Regions from separate parts of the uncultured Martelella sp. genome, predicted to be linked through region 1. Evidence: riboswitches for the same ligand, from Rfam matches in the RefSeq annotation. Region 1 holds a riboswitch; the other holds the start of a gene.
The links. A riboswitch is a leader RNA that binds a small molecule or an ion and turns the genes downstream of it on or off. The one in region 1 is predicted to bind thiamine pyrophosphate.
Positions count from the first base shown of each region.

Region 1 (7,661 bases):
ATGCGCTGGGCGAACACGCCCATGTCGGCGATGTGCGCGGCGAAGGCATGCTGCTGGCCGTGGAGTTCGTGAAGGACCGCGAGACCCGCACCTTCTTCGATCCGGAAGAAAAGATCGGCTACAAGCTGGCCGCCGCCCTGCTGTCGGAAGGTGTGATTGCCCGCGCCATGCCGGAAGGCGACATTCTGGGCTATGCCCCGCCGCTGTGCCTGACCCGCGAAGAAGCCGACCAGATCGTCGCCGCGACGAAGAAGGCGGTGACGACGGTTCTCGGCTGACAAGGGTTTGGAAAGGATTGTCCCCGGCGCATCCGGGGGCAAGCCTTTTCAGTGATGACCAATGACGTGCTGCACAAGGCGCAACACCAGATGCAATGCCAGAAACATGGCACCGAAAAGCAGGATGACATGGGCAAGCGGGGTCAGCAGGCTGCCCTCGATATCGCCCGCAACATCGCGATAGTGATAAAGGCCGAAGCGTATGGTCAAGGTGGCAAGGCCGATCACCACCAGCACAAGGCCGGCTAGTTTCATGTTCCGATCTCCCTGAGGCGCTCGAGCGTTTACGAGATCGGTCTCTTTGGGGCAGCAGGACGCCGCCCGTCTTTCAAAATGCACAAAAGACCGAAACGCGAAAGACGGCCACCGGCCGCCTTTCGGTATTTTCGTATCTTCTATCGTGCTTTTGTGGCGATTTAAGGCCAGCGTCACTAACGCCCCGCAAGCGAAACCGAAATTTCCGAAACCGCGGGCGCTTCCTCGATCAAGCCGTTTGCCGCCATGAACGCGCCGAAGCGCTGGTAGCGACCGGCATCGAAGGCCGCCGGGCTCTTGGCAAAGCGAGCGACGGTATCGGCAAAGGCTGCACGGTTCAGTTCGTCATCAAGATCAGGATAGGCCTCGGCGAACAGGCCCCAGGCCTCGTCCGGGTGATTGGTGATGAAGATTGTCGCGCGTTCAACAGCATCGAGAAAACGCGGCAGGCGGTCATCTTCGAGCAGTTCGCTGCGGGTCACATAGATCAGCTCGTCATAGACCGGAACGCCGTCTTCTTCCGGGAAAAAGGCTCGTCCCTCCTCGCCTTCGATGGCCATCTGGGTCAGCTCGAAATTGCGGAACGCGCCGATCGTGGCATCGACCTGGCCGGAAAGAAGCGACTGGGTGAGCGCGAAATTGACATTGACCAGGGTGATGTCATCCCGCGACAGGCCGGTACTTTCAAGCATGGCGGAGACGACCGTCTCCTCGATCCCGGCGACGGAAAAGCCGATTTTCCTGCCCTTCAGATCGGAAAGCGACTGCACCGGACCATCCGCCATCACCGTCAGCGTGTTGAGCGGCGTGGACACCAGCGTGCCGAAACGCTTGATGTCGATGCCTGCGGCGTGGTCGAGATAGAGGTTCGGCTGGTAGTGAACGCCGATATCGGCGCGCCCGGCGGCAACCATGCGTGGCACCATGGACGGATCGGCCGGCGGCACCAGCGTCACATCCAGTTCTTCGTCTTCGAAATAGCCCTGCTGCTGGGCGACCACCAGCGGCGCGTGGTCCGGGTTCACATACCATTCGAGAATGACATCGAGCTTGTCATTGGCAGCGGCCATGCCGGGCAACAATGTCAGCGCGGCAATCAGGGTCAGTTTCTTGAGCATTCATTCCTCCTTGTCAGGACAGACCGGCCGCTCATGGCTGTGGCGACCAGCGGGTGAAAAAGGGAGCGGCGAGATCCACCGCCTTTCGAAACAGAACGGCTTCCAGCGCCAGGATCAGCATGGCCGCAAACACAGTCTCGCCCTGCATGCGGGCATTGGCCTGCACCATGACGAAGCCGAGACCGCCGGCAGCGCCAACCCATTCGCCGACGACCGCGCCCAGCGGCGCAAGCGGTGCGGCAATGCGCAGGCCGGAGAATAGCTGCGGCATGGCCAGCGGAAGCCTGATGAGGACGAGAAGTTGCCAGTGGCCGGCGCCATCGAGATGCGCGGCCTTGACGATGGCGCTGTCGGTACGGGCAAGGCCGTCGGCAAAATTGGAGGCGACCGGAAAGAACACGATGATCGTCGTCATCACCACCTTGGACGCGATGCCGAAGCCGAACCAGAGCACCAGCATGGGCGCGATGACGAACACGGGGAAGGATTGCAGCACCACCAGCGCAGGCCAGACCAGCCGGCCGAAACGGGGAAAGCCCGCAAGCAGAAAGGCCGCACCGGCGCCGAACAACGCACCGGCGGCAAAGCCTGCGATGATCTCACGCAGCGTGACCAGCGCTTCGGCAAACAGATAGGCGTGTCCGCTCCACAGCCTGACCGCGACGGAAAGCGGGGCGGGCAGGATATAGCGCGGCAGCTCGAACACCATGACCACCGCCTGCCAGAGCAGGATCAGGGCGCAAACCACCAGACAAAATCGGAAAACCGCATAAAGGCTCTGCTTCAACACCCCTCTCCCCGGTACAGCCGGGCAGCGGACGTAACAAAACAGGCTGATATTCTGGGCGTGTCGCTCAACACCAAACTCCGTTCCTACGCCGGCATGACCCGGATCAGGTTCAAGGGTTCGGCAAACGCCATCTCAGCATCTTCCACGAAGATCGCACCCCTCGGATGGGCATATCTATGACCACGTCGGCCGGCCCGGTCAAGGGGCGCCGACAAATGCTTCGGCGACAGGAAATCAACCGAATTGAGTTAATTACACGTATTACATCCTAAAGTTGCCCTAAAGATTGGCGAAAAGCAAAATTTTCAGCTACCGTTCACAAAAACAGACTAATACCAAGAGTTAATGATTAGGACTCATATGATGCGCGCTGGAATGGTCGTCCGAGTAGGAAAATACCGCAGAGCGATGCTCAAGCATCGCGCGAGGATTTTGACGCCCTCGGTGGCCATTCCAGCCGCACCCTTTCAGGGCCGGGCGCTTTTGAAAGCCCGCGTCGTTGAAAATCCTCGCCGTAGCTATGGCTACGACTGCGGTTTTCGCCTAGCCGGCTTTCAAAATCGCTCCGGTCATATGCGTTCTAATCATTGACTCTTGGTATAAGGGTTCGGTGAAGGAAGAAAGCTGAACGGCGTCCCGGAAACCCGGCAACGCCTTTGGAATGCGGAGGAAACCAATGCTTATCGCCATCGTCATCGTGGCGGCACTGTTCGGCATGCTCTTCGGTTTTGACCAGGGCGTGATCTCCGGCGCATTGCCGTTCATCAAACAGGATTTCACCATCACGCCCTTCATGGAAGGGGTGATCACATCCGCCGTTCCGCTCGGCGCGGTTGGCGGCACGATCGTCGCCATGGTCACCACCGATCGCTACGGGCGAAAGCCGATGCTGATCCTCGGCGCCGTGATCTTTCTGGTCGGCTCGCTGATTTCGGCGCTTGCCTTCAACCAGTACATCCTGACGCTGGCGCGCCTTCTGATCGGCGTCGGCATCGGCGCATCGGCCATGACGGCCCCGATGTTTCTGGCGGAAGTGGCGCCGGCGCGCATTCGCGGCACCATCGTCTCCGCCTTCCAGCTGATGATCACCATCGGCATCATGGTCTCCTACATGTCGGATGCAGCCTTCGGTGGTTCCGGCGACTGGCGCTGGATGATCGGCGTCGGCGTTTTCCCGTCGATCATTGCCCTCGTCGGCATTCTGCTTTCGCCGGAGACCCCGCGCTGGCTGACGCTGAATTCCAACGCCGACAAGGCACGCGACATCATCGCCAAACTGCAGCCGGAATCCTCCGACGCCGAGATTGACGGGATCATCGCCGAAATCAAGGAAAGCGCGAAGGACGAGGAAGCAAAGCCATCCTGGAGCACATTTCTGAAAAAGGGCATTCTGCCGATTACCAGTTTCGCGATGATCGTGTTCGTGCTTCAGCAGCTCTCCGGCATCAATGCGATCATTTATTACGCCCCGGAAATTTTCAAGAATGCCGGCTTTTCCGGCACCACGACCGATCTTCTGGCGACCGTCGGCATCGGCGTTGTCAATGTCGCGCTGACGGTCGTCGCCATGTATCTCGTTGAATCCATGGGACGGCGCAAATTGCTGATCATGGGCTTTATCGGAACATCCGCGGCCATGGCGCTGGTGACGGTTGCAACCATGATCAACATCGCCGCGACGCCTTATCTGGCAATGATCGGGATCTTCGCCTTCATCGCCTTCTTTGCCGTCAGCCTCGGCCCGCTGCCGTGGCTTTACATGGCGGAGCTGTTTCCCTTGAGGCTGCGTCCGCGCGGCATGGCGCTGGCCTCTGTCGCCAACTGGTTCTTCAACTTCGTCGTCGCCCTGCTCTTCCCCGAGCTTCTGGCGGGCATCGGCATTGTCGGGACCTTCGCGATCTTCACCGGTTTCTGCGTGATCGGCATTTTCTATGCCATTGCGGTAGCGCCGGAGACCAAGGGCGTCACGCTGGAGGAAATCGAGCAACGCACCGTTGCCGCAGGCTGATCTGCCCGCACCGCACGATGATAAACGGCCCGCCGCAAGCGGGCCGTTTTGCGTGAGACCGCCAAAATGCCTAAGACTAATGGCTGCATTGCCGCCAATGGACAATTGACGCCTATTGGAACAAAACGGCGGTGGCATTAAGCGGGAGGAGATGTCATGCACGAGCACACGGTGCGCACCCACAAATCATCGGAAAACCTGAAACGCGAAGACCAGCTGGCCTGGAAGATCGCAACCGTTGCGGCCGATCCCGTGGCGCTTGATGATGATGTGGTGGAGATGATCGGCAACCGGATCATCGACAATGCCGCCGTGGCCGCCGCCTCCATCGCCCGCCGTCCGGCCGTCAGCGCAAGGGCGCAGGCAACCGCCCATCCGTTTTCGCCCGGCGCCACGATCTTCGGCCTTGCCGCCGACACCCGGTTTTCGCCGGAATGGGCGGCCTGGGCCAATGGCGTGGCCGTGCGCGAACTCGACTATCACGACACGTTTCTGGCCGCCGACTATTCCCACCCCGGCGACAATATTCCCCCGGTTCTGGCGGTTGCCCAGCATTGCGGGCTTTCCGGCGAGGCCCTGGTGCGCGGCATTGCCACCGGCTATGAAATCCAGGTCGATCTGGTCAAGGGCATCTGCCTGCACGAACACAAGATCGACCATATCGCCCATCTGGGTCCGTCGGCGGCGGCCGGCATCGGCACCGCGCTCGGGCTCGATACAGAGACCATCTATCAGGCCGTGCAGCAGGCGCTGCATGTGACGACCACGACGCGGCAATCGCGCAAGGGCGAGATTTCGAGCTGGAAGGCCTATGCCCCGGCCTTTGCTGGCAAGATGGCAGTCGAGGCCGTCGACCGGGTGATGCGCGGCGAAGGCGCACCGTCTCCGGCCTGGGAGGGCGAGGACGGCTTTATCGCCTACCTCCTCTCCGGCCCGGGCGCTGAATATATCGTGCCGCTGCCGGAAAAGGGCGAGGCCAAGCGTGCCATCATGGACACCTACACCAAGGAACATTCGGCCGAATATCAAAGCCAGGCGCTGATCGACCTTGCCCGCCGCATGGGCCCGAAGATCGGCGATCTCACAAAGGTGAAATCGATCCTGATCGAAACCAGCCACCACACCCATTATGTGATCGGCACCGGCGCCAACGACCCGCAGAAAATGGACCCGGACGCCAGCCGCGAAACGCTCGACCATTCGATCATGTATATCTTCGCCGTCGCGCTTGAGGACGGCGGCTGGCACCATGAGCGCTCCTATGCGCCGGAGCGCGCCAAACGGCCCGAGACCGTGGCGCTGTGGCACAAGATCACCACGGCGGAAAACCCGGAATGGACACGGCGCTATCACAGCCACGACCCGGCGGAAAAGGCCTTCGGCGGCCATGTGATCGTCACCATGGAGGACGGCCGGATCATCGAGGATCAGCTGGCCGTCGCCGACGCCCATCCGCTGGGAAGCCGCCCGTTTGCGCGGCCCGACTATGTGAAAAAGTTCCGGATGCTGGCCGACGGGGTGATTGCGGCAGACGAACAGGACCGGTTCCTGGCAACCGTCGAGCGGCTGATGTCGCTTGCGCCCGACGACCTTGTCGGGCTGAATTTCACCGTGTCGCCGGACAGGCTGGGTGCGCCGGCAAGGACGGGCATATTCGACTGGAGATGAGACAGATGCCGCCTATCTGGCCTTGAGGAGGGCGGGACGGGCGGCGCGTGATCGGGAGGAGAGATCATGACGGACGCAAGGAAACCGAAGAAATCCGTGGCGCTTTCGGGCGTTGTCGCCGGCAATACCGCGCTGTGTTCGGTCGGCCAGAGCGGCAACGACCTGCATTATCGCGGCTACGATATTCTCGACATTGCCGACACCTGCGACTTCGAGGAAATCGCCTATCTGCTGATCTATGGCACGCTGCCGACCGGGGCCGCCCTTGCCGCCTACAAGGAAAAGCTTGCCGCACTTCGCGGCCTGCCGGCAGCCGTGCGCGGCGCGCTGGAGGAACTGCCCGCCGCCACCCATCCGATGGATGTGATGCGCACCGGCGCTTCGGTGCTGGGCTGCGTGTTGCCGGAGGCTGACGACCACAACAAGGCGGGTGCCCGCGACATTGCCGACCGGCTGATCGCCTCGCTCGGCTCGATGCTGCTCTACTGGTATCACTTCTCCCATAACGGCAGGCGGATCGATGTGGAGACCGATGACAGCTCCATCGGCGGGCATTTCCTGCATCTGCTGCACGGCAAGTCGCCCGGCGAAAGCCATGTCCGGGCGATGCATACCTCGCTCATTCTCTATGCCGAGCACGAATTCAACGCCTCGACCTTCACCGCCCGCTCGATCACCGGCACCGGCACCGATTTCTATTCCGCCGTCTGCGGCGCGATCGGCGCGCTGCGCGGGCCGAAACATGGCGGCGCCAACGAATTCGCCTTCGAGATCCAGAAACGCTACGACACGCCGGAAGAGGCCGATGCCGATATCCGCGAGCGGGTGGCACAGAAACAGGTGATCATCGGCTTCGGCCATCCGGTCTATACGGTCGCTGACCCGCGCCACAAGGTGATCAAAGAGGTCGCGCACAAGCTCTCCGAAGAGGCCGGCGCGATGAAGATGTTCGAAATCGCCGACCAGATCGAGACCACCATGGCCGATGCGCGCAGCATGTTTCCCAATCTCGACTGGTTCTCGGCCGTCTCCTACCACATGATGGGCGTGCCGACGGCGATGTTTACGCCGCTGTTCGTGATTGCCCGCATGGCGGGCTGGGCGGCCCATATCATCGAACAGCGCGAGGACGGCAAGATCATCCGCCCTGCCGCCAATTACATCGGCCCCGACAATCGCCCCTTCGTGCCGATGGCAGACCGCAACTGACAGGATATCTCCCATGCCCTATCTGATTTCCGCAGACCTTCCGCAAGAACCCGCCGGGCTTCGCCTGCGCCGACAGGTGGAAGCGGGCGGCATCGTTACCATGCCCGGCGTGCACAACGGCATGGCCGCATTGCAGGCAAAGAAGGCCGGCTTTGATGCGCTCTACCTTTCCGGCGCGGCGATGACGGCCTCCATGGGCCTTCCCGATCTCGGCATGATCACGGTCGACGAGGTCGCCTTCTTCATCCGCCAGATTGCCCGCGCCAGCGGCCTGCCGCTGCTGGTCGACGGCGATACGGGTTATGGCGAGGCGCTGAATGTGATGCATATGGTGC
Region 1 covers NZ_CAXXFM010000001.1:1,129,453-1,137,113, forward strand. Annotated here, with positions in the region: gene ACHZCU_RS05420 (aspartate aminotransferase family protein) at 1-278, shown strand, start outside; gene ACHZCU_RS05425 (hypothetical protein) at 327-533, opposite strand; gene ACHZCU_RS05430 (ABC transporter substrate-binding protein) at 710-1,651, opposite strand; gene ACHZCU_RS05435 (ABC transporter permease) at 1,683-2,438, opposite strand; TPP riboswitch at 2,505-2,612, opposite strand; gene ACHZCU_RS05440 (sugar porter family MFS transporter) at 3,118-4,449, shown strand; gene ACHZCU_RS05445 (MmgE/PrpD family protein) at 4,606-6,117, shown strand; gene prpC (2-methylcitrate synthase) at 6,184-7,326, shown strand; gene prpB (methylisocitrate lyase) at 7,340-7,661, shown strand, end outside.

Region 2 (7,661 bases), 400 kb from region 1:
GGACGGAAAAGGCGATGTCCTGAAGCTGCCCGCTGCCGCGCGGGGCGGCTGTCAGCAGTCTGTAGATCTCGCCGCCATCGCGGATCACCGTCACGTCGAACGACCAGTCGCCGGCAATCGCTCTTGCCGTTGCCGCGGGCATGCCGTTGACACTGGTGGTTTCGACGGAACCGGGAACAAGGCCGGTCACCCAGCCGCTCTGGATATAGTCTTCAAGATTGCGCCGGCCCTTCGCCTTCACCCCGTCGAAACGGATGGCGACATCGCTGGGTCCGGTTGCCACGACCGCGTTTGCCTTGTCGGTCATCGAGAAGCCTGCCGGCACCGTAAAGGCGATCTGGAGCTTGGGATGATAGAAGTTCCGGTCGCGGATATAGCCTTCATCGGCATTGCTGCCGTAAAGCAGCCCGTTGATGCCGTTCAGGAAATACTCGCGCCCGACCTCTTTCGAGCCGACATTGGCGTAAAGGGCAGCCTGCTCGTCTGCAAGCTGGACACGGCGCGGCGTATTGGGATGGCTGGAGAGAAAGTCGAGGCTCTCGTCCTTCGAACTGGCCGATTCATATTTGGCAAAGGCTGCCATGGAACGCAGGAAACGCGCCGCAGCCGAAGGGTCGTAACCGGCTTCGGCCAGCATGCGGATGCCGATCGCGTCGGCTTCCAGTTCCTGCTGGCGCGAGAATGCGGCCAGCCGCATCTTGCCGCGCGCGGCAATCTGCTTGACCTCCTGGCTATCGGGCAGAACCTCGGCGATCACTTCGCTGGAAATGGCTTCGGCTTCTTCCCGGCGCTGGCGTTCGATGCCGTGATTGGCCGTCACATGCGCCATTTCATGGGAAAGCACGGCCGCGATCTCGGAGGCGTCATTGGCCAGCGCCAGAAGGCCGCGGGTAACGTAGAGGTAGCCGCCGGGCAGCGCAAAGGCATTGATGCTCGGCGAATTGAGGATGGTGATGCGGTAGGTCTGCTGCGGATTTTCCGAAACCGCCGTCAGCGCCCCGGCAATGCGGGCAACAAGCTTTTCAACCTGCGGATCGCGGTATTGCCCGCCATAGGTCTCCAGAATGCGCGGATGTTCGCGCGCGCCCATGGCGGCGTTGGGGTCGTTGCGGGTGAGCGCATCGACGGTCTGCTCGCCGCCTGCCGTTTCCGGCACGATGAAATAGGTGTCCGTCGACTGGCAGGCTGAAAGCGCAAGCATACTGGCAAGGGCAAGAATTGCCCCGTGCCTGCCCCATGCGCGCGTTCCTGACTTCAGGCGGCCGAGGATGGTGTTCATGCTTGTTGCGCCTGTCAAAACGCGACCCTTGTCCGGTATGTCCATGACGGCTGTCAAGCCGTTACTTGAGAGCCATATTTGGCGTTCGCGGCCGCAACGGTCAATAGCGCGCCGAAATCGCTTCATTTTCGATGACAAGGCGATGATCTGCAATCGCCTCCACCTCGTCCGGCTCATGCGAGACGATCATCACGGTATTGCCGGTTTCTGCATGCAGTTCAAGCAGAAGTGTACCCATTTCCCCGCGCATTTCAGGATCGAGCGCGGCAAAGGGTTCATCCAGCAGCAGGATCGGGCGATTGCGCACCAGTGCCCGGGCAAAGGCCGCCCGCTGGCGCTCGCCGCCGGAAAGCGAGGCGGGCATGCGTTTTTCAAAACCCGCAAGACCGACGCGCGCAAGGGCCTCGCTGATTCGCTGCCGACCGTTTTCGTCGAGCCTGAGGCCCGGGTCCACGCCGAGCCCGGTATTGGTGAAGATATCGAGGTGGGCGAAAAGATTGTTTTCCTGAAACACGACCGTGACCGGACGGTTTGCGACATGAAGATCGTTCATCACCTGCCCGCCGATCAGCACGCGGCCGCTGTCGGGCTTTTCGAAGCCGGCAATCAGGTTCAAAAGCGTGGTCTTGCCGGAGCCGGAACGGCCGGTTACCGCCGTCACGCTGCCGCCGGCAATCGTGCCGTTGAACAGGAAATCCTTGCCGCCGAGTTTCAGCGCTGCGTCTTCCAGGGTGATGCCGGGGGCTTTTGACACATCGGCGCCTTTCTCAGTTTTTCGCCGCCGGCGCGCGGGTGCCGGCAATCATCAGGACAAGGCAGAGCGCGCCGAGGATCAGCGCCAGCCCGTTGGCATCCTCCGTGCGATAGCTGCCAAGGCGGCTGTAGAGCAACCAGGGCAGGGTGGTGAGCTGATCGCCGCCGAAAAGGGCAACAGCGCCCAGATCGCCGAGCGACAATGCCATGGCGAAGGACAGCGCCGTCAGTGTTGGTTTTCTCAGGCCCGGCCAGTCGACGATCCGCAATCGGGCAAAGCCGTCAAGGCCGAGGCTGGCCGAGAGCCGGGCGGTGCGGGCGCGGTGGACGGCAACAGCCGGCCGGAGCACGCGCAGCACGAAGGGCAGGGCCATCAGCGCATTGATGCTGGCGACGATTGCCGGCGCGGCGGCATCGGTCAGCCCGAACGGGCGCAGCAGCAGGAACCAGCCGGTGCCAAGCACGATCGGCGGCACCAGCAGTACCAGCGACCCCATGGCCGACATCGATCCGGCAAGGCCGCGTTCAAGCGCGCCGGGCGCGCGCAGCGTTTCGATTGCGCCGGTGGCGGCGATGAAGGAAAGCGCCAGGGCGAGCGAAACCAGAGCCGCCGAAAACGCAATGGCGAGACTGGTGGCCGTGGCCCTGAGGAAGGCGGGTTCGCGCAAGAGCCCGGGCAGGTCTGCGCCCGCGCCCTTCACCACGATCATCGCCAGCGGCAGGGCGAGCCAGACCAGAAACACTGCAATCAACCCGGCATCGATGCCGCGCGAAAGGCGGTGGTCGCCGTCGGGGCGCCGGCTGACATCGCTGCTGGCGCTGGCGCCCGGGTCTTTCGCCTTCGGAAAAAGGGCAAGGGCGGCAAGCACCAGTGCCGTTACGGCAATCTGCATGCCGGAAAGGGCGACGGCGCGTGCGGGATTGAAATCGAAGCGAAGCGCCTGATAGATCGCGACCTCGATCGTGGTCGCCGCCGGCCCGCCGCCCAATATCAGCACCAGCGTGAAAGAGGTGGCGCACAGCATGAAGACCAGTCCGGCAACGCCCGGGATCAGCGGCGCGATCACCGGCCATTCGATGAAGCGAAAGATGCTGCGTTGCGGCATCGACAGCATTGCGGCGGTCTTGAAATATTCCTGCGGCACGCGCTCGATGCCTGCCAGAAACAGGCGGGCGGCCAGCGGCAGGTTGAAATAGACATGGGCAATCAGGATGCCCTGCAGGCCGTAGATCTGCAGCGGGCGGCCAAAGTCCGCAAAAGCCAGCGCATCGTTGAAAAGGCCCTGCCGTCCCCATATGCCGATAATGCCGAGCGCACCGATCAGCACCGGCAGTCCCAGCGGCACGGCCATCAGCCGGACAATCCATATCCGGCCGAAAAAATGCGGCCGCCGCGCCATCGCACGGGCAACGGGAATGGCAAGCGCCACGGACAGCACGGTGGACAGGAAGGCCTGATAGAGCGTGAAACGCAGAATGCGCCAGACATAGGGCTCGTTCATGACCGAGACCGCATCGCCAATCCGCCCGAAGCCGGAAAGGGCGGCCACCGCCACGGCAATGAAGCCGATAACGCCCGCAAGGGACATGATGCCGGCGGAAAGGCTCCGGCGAAACTCTGCCGTGGTCAGATACAAAACCGTCGTCCCGCAGCGCTCACCGCGCGCTCATCGCGTTCAGCCATTCGTCGATCCAGGCCTGCCGGTTTTCAGCCACGACATCCGGGGCGAATTGCAGCGTCCTGTCCGGCGTGACGGCATTCTGGAAGGCATCCGGTAGCGGCTCGGAGGTTGCGGCAGCCGGCATCATCCAGTTGTGGGTCGGGATTGCATCCTGAAAGCCGGGCGTAAGCATGAATGCGAGGAAGGATCTGGCCAGCGCCGGATCGTCCGCCATCGTCGTCATGCCAGCCACCTCGATCTGGATATAGAGCCCGTCCTCGAAGTCTGCGGCCTTGTAGCGGTCGGTTTCCTCGGCAATCTGGTGATAGGCCGGCGAGGTGGTGTAGGAAAGCACCATCGGCGCCTCGCCGCTGGTGAACAGGCCGTAGGCTTCCGACCATCCGGGCGCGACCGTCAGAATGCGGTCCGAAAGCGCTTCCCACTTTGCCGCCGCCTCGTCGCCATAGACGGATTTCATCCACAGCAGCATGCCAAGGCCCGGCGTCGATGTGCGCGGGTCCTCGATCACGATCTTTTCGTCAGCCGGTCCGTTGACCAGTTCGTCAAGCGTGGTCGGCGGAGATGCGATGCTCTCGCTGTCGTAGACGATGTCGAAATAGCCGTAGTCGAAAGGGACGAAAATGTCGTCTTCAAACCCGCCGGGGATGTCGAGATTGTCGGTGGAAACGCCGGAGGCGGCAAAAAGCCCCGTCTCCTTTGCCTCGTGGATCAGATTATTGTCGAGGCCGAGCACGATGTCTGCGGGGCTTGAACGGCCCTCGAGCTTCAGCCGGTTGAGCAGGGCAACGCCATCTTCCGCGCCGACGAATTTGACGGTGCAGCCGCATTCGGCCTCGAAAGCCTGCTTGACCAGCGGGCCCGGGCCCCATTCGGTGTTGAAGCTTTCATAGGTATAGACGGTCAGCACCTTGCCGTCTTCAGCCAGCGCGCCGCCTGCAGCCAGCAGCGCCAGCGCTGCAATCGAAATCGAAAGATGATGGCCGGGCATGACGCCTCCTTCGTGGTGTCTCAATCAACATGGGAAAAGGGCGTCGGATCGTTCACGCGTCTAATCCCTCCGCCGGTGTTAACCGGATCAGGTTCCTCGGGTTGGTTCTTCACCTCTCAGCGGACGACGTCGAAGCCGCGTTCCGCACCCCGTTAGAGCTTTTCAACACCTATCGCGGGCTTCCGTGGAATTCAAGGCCGGACGGATTTGAAAATACACGTGAAAGTGACTAGGTAAGAGGCGCATCCGGTATTTCGGATGTACCCGCCAGTCGTCATGCAGGAAAGTGTGTCGGCTCATCCTCTGGGGCGCTTTCCGGTCGAAGGCCGGAGCCTCAGGAAAAAGAAACGGCGCCTGGGCCTGAGGCCGGTTTGAGCCGGTGCTGTGCCGATGCGCTCAGTGTTCAAAGGAAGGAGCACACCAATGACAGAAGCCAAGAGCGGGGACACCGTTCGTATTCACTATACAGGAACCCTCAATGACGGTTCGACCTTCGATTCTTCCGAAGGCCGTCAGCCGCTTGAGTTTACCGTCGGTGCCGGCCAGATCATCCCGGGGCTCGATCGCGAGATCGCCGGTATGAATGTCGGCGACAGCCGCCAGGTGCAGGTGCCGTCGGAAGAGGCCTATGGGCCGCATGATCCGCAGAAGGTTCAGGTCGTGCCGAAGTCGGCCATGCCGGCCGAGGTTGAAGTGGAACCGGGCATGCAGCTTCAGGCGCGCACGCCCACCGGTGAAACCGTGCCGCTGGTCGTGACCAAGGTCGAGGAAGAGCAGGTAACCGTGGATGCCAACCATCCGCTTGCCGGGCAGGATCTGAATTTCGCCGTCGAGCTCGTTGAAATCGTCAACGCGGCTTGAAAAGAAAGCATATTTTGTTGGCGCAGCCATTCCGACAGCTCGACAGTGAGTTTGTAGATATTGCGGCGCGAAAAAGGCGTATTGCCATGATCTTGCCATTCTTTGGTTGAATGGCTGCCCTAAAAAAGGGGCTGGAATGCTGTATGGCGTCCCAGCCCCTTTTGATGCCCGGCTCTCCGGGCAGACCCTGTTTGCGACCGGATGGATACCGATGTCTGTTTTTTGCGTCAGTGTGGAACCGAAACGGGCTTGCGCCGTTTCCGAAGTGTCTGCGCTTACCGCCGAGACGGTTTTCGCGCGATCTTGCCCGAGAGCGAATACATTCAAAAAACGCAATTCCGGCGCCGGTTTTGGTGCAATGCAACATTTTCGGCCTCCCCTTTTCAACCGACGGGAATTTGAATGAAGAGACGAGTTTTTCTGGCGCAAACGGCCGCGGGAGCGCTGGCTTTCTCCGGTTTGGGAAGCAAGGCATTTGCTCAAGGCGCCGCGGTGGAACCCGGCAAGGTACCGGATCAGAATGCGGAAGTGGAAGCGCAGGCACCGGCCCCCGACGCGTTTACCTTCGATACGCTGACGGCCCGGATGAAGGAAAAGGCGGCGCAGCCCTATGAGGCACCGCCGCAGGATGTTGCCGAACCCTTCAATTCGCTCCACTATGATGATTACCGGGCAATCCGCTACGATCCCAACAAGGCGATCTGGCGGGACCAGTCGAATTTCCAGCTTCAGGCCTTTTCGCTCGGCTGGCTGTTCAAGACGCCGGTGGAGATTTACGAAGTCGCCAATGGCGATGCCGAAAAGCTGGTGTTTTCCGCCGACGACTTCATCTATCGCTCGCCGCTCGATATCGCGCAGTTCAGGGATGCTGAATTTCCCGGCGTTGCCGGTTTCCGCATCAACTATCCGCTGAACCGGCCCGATGTTTCCGACGAGCTGATTTCCTTCCTGGGCTCTTCCTATTTCCGTGCGCTCGGTCAGGGCAATCTTTACGGGTTGTCGGCCCGCGGCCTGGCGGTCAACACCGCCACGGACCAGGGCGAGGAGTTTCCGCGGTTTTCCGCGTTCTACATCGTTCGCCCCGTTGCGGAAGGCGAAAAGATCACCGTTTTTGCCGCGCTCGACGGTCCGAGCGTCACCGGCGCCTACCGGTTCGTGATCACGCCCGGCAAGAATACGCGCATGGATGTGACCGCGCGATTGTTTTTCCGGAACGATATCGCCCGTCTCGGCGTTGCACCTATGACTTCGATGTTCCTGTTCGGGCCGGCCAACCATCATGCGTTTGACGACTATCGGGAACGTGTTCACGACAGCGAAGGGCTGAAGATCGTGCGTGCCGATGGTACAGAGTTGTGGCGCAACCTGCAGAACGCGAAGAAGCTTGCGAATTCCTTCTTCACCGAAACCGATCCGCGCGCCTTCGGGCTTTACCAGCGCCATCGGGAATTCGAGGACTATCAGGACGCCGAAGCCCATTACGAACGTCGGCCCTCGCTCCTCGTCGAGCCGCTCGGCACCTGGGGCAAGGGTTCGATCTCGCTGGTCGAAATCCCGACCGACAAGGAAGTCAACGACAATGTCGTGTGCTTCTGGCAGCCTGAAGCCCCGGCCAAGGCCGGAGAATCGGCCGAATATTCGTACCGCCTGACATGGGGTGCGATCGAGGAAGATCAGGTGCGGCTTGCGCGCGTGGTCGACATCAGAAGCGGTGAAGGCGGCGTCTCGGGCGCACAGGCTGACGATGATGTCCGCAAGATCGTGGTCGACTTTGCCGGCGGCCCGCTGGCAGATTTTGGCGCAGGGTCGGAACTTAAGGAGCGGCTCCACGTTACCAATGGCGAGATTGTTCATTCGACGGTTTCAGCAATCATGGGCGAAGACGTCTGGCGGCTTGCAATCGATGTCCGTCCGGCAGGCGATGCGCCGGTCGAACTGCTCGCTGCTCTGACCGACGGCAACCGCGATTTGAGTGAAGTATGGCTTTATCAATGGAGAAAAGGCGATGACCAACCAGACTGACGGAAACAAGGATTTTACCCGGTTTCTCCCGGCGACAGCCCCGCTGCCAATGCCGGACCAGTTGATCGAACGCCCC
Region 2 covers NZ_CAXXFM010000001.1:1,531,267-1,538,927, reverse strand. Annotated here, with positions in the region: gene ACHZCU_RS07275 (M48 family metalloprotease) at 1-1,279, opposite strand, end outside; gene ACHZCU_RS07270 (ATP-binding cassette domain-containing protein) at 1,380-2,033, opposite strand; gene thiP (thiamine/thiamine pyrophosphate ABC transporter permease) at 2,047-3,669, opposite strand; gene thiB (thiamine ABC transporter substrate binding subunit) at 3,689-4,702, opposite strand; TPP riboswitch at 4,750-4,864, opposite strand; gene ACHZCU_RS07255 (peptidylprolyl isomerase) at 5,126-5,563, shown strand; gene ACHZCU_RS07250 (glucan biosynthesis protein G) at 5,966-7,585, shown strand.
Region 2: it holds a riboswitch for thiamine pyrophosphate, as region 1 does, so the genes downstream of both, thiB (thiamine ABC transporter substrate binding subunit) here and ACHZCU_RS05435 (ABC transporter permease) in region 1, are expected to answer to the same signal.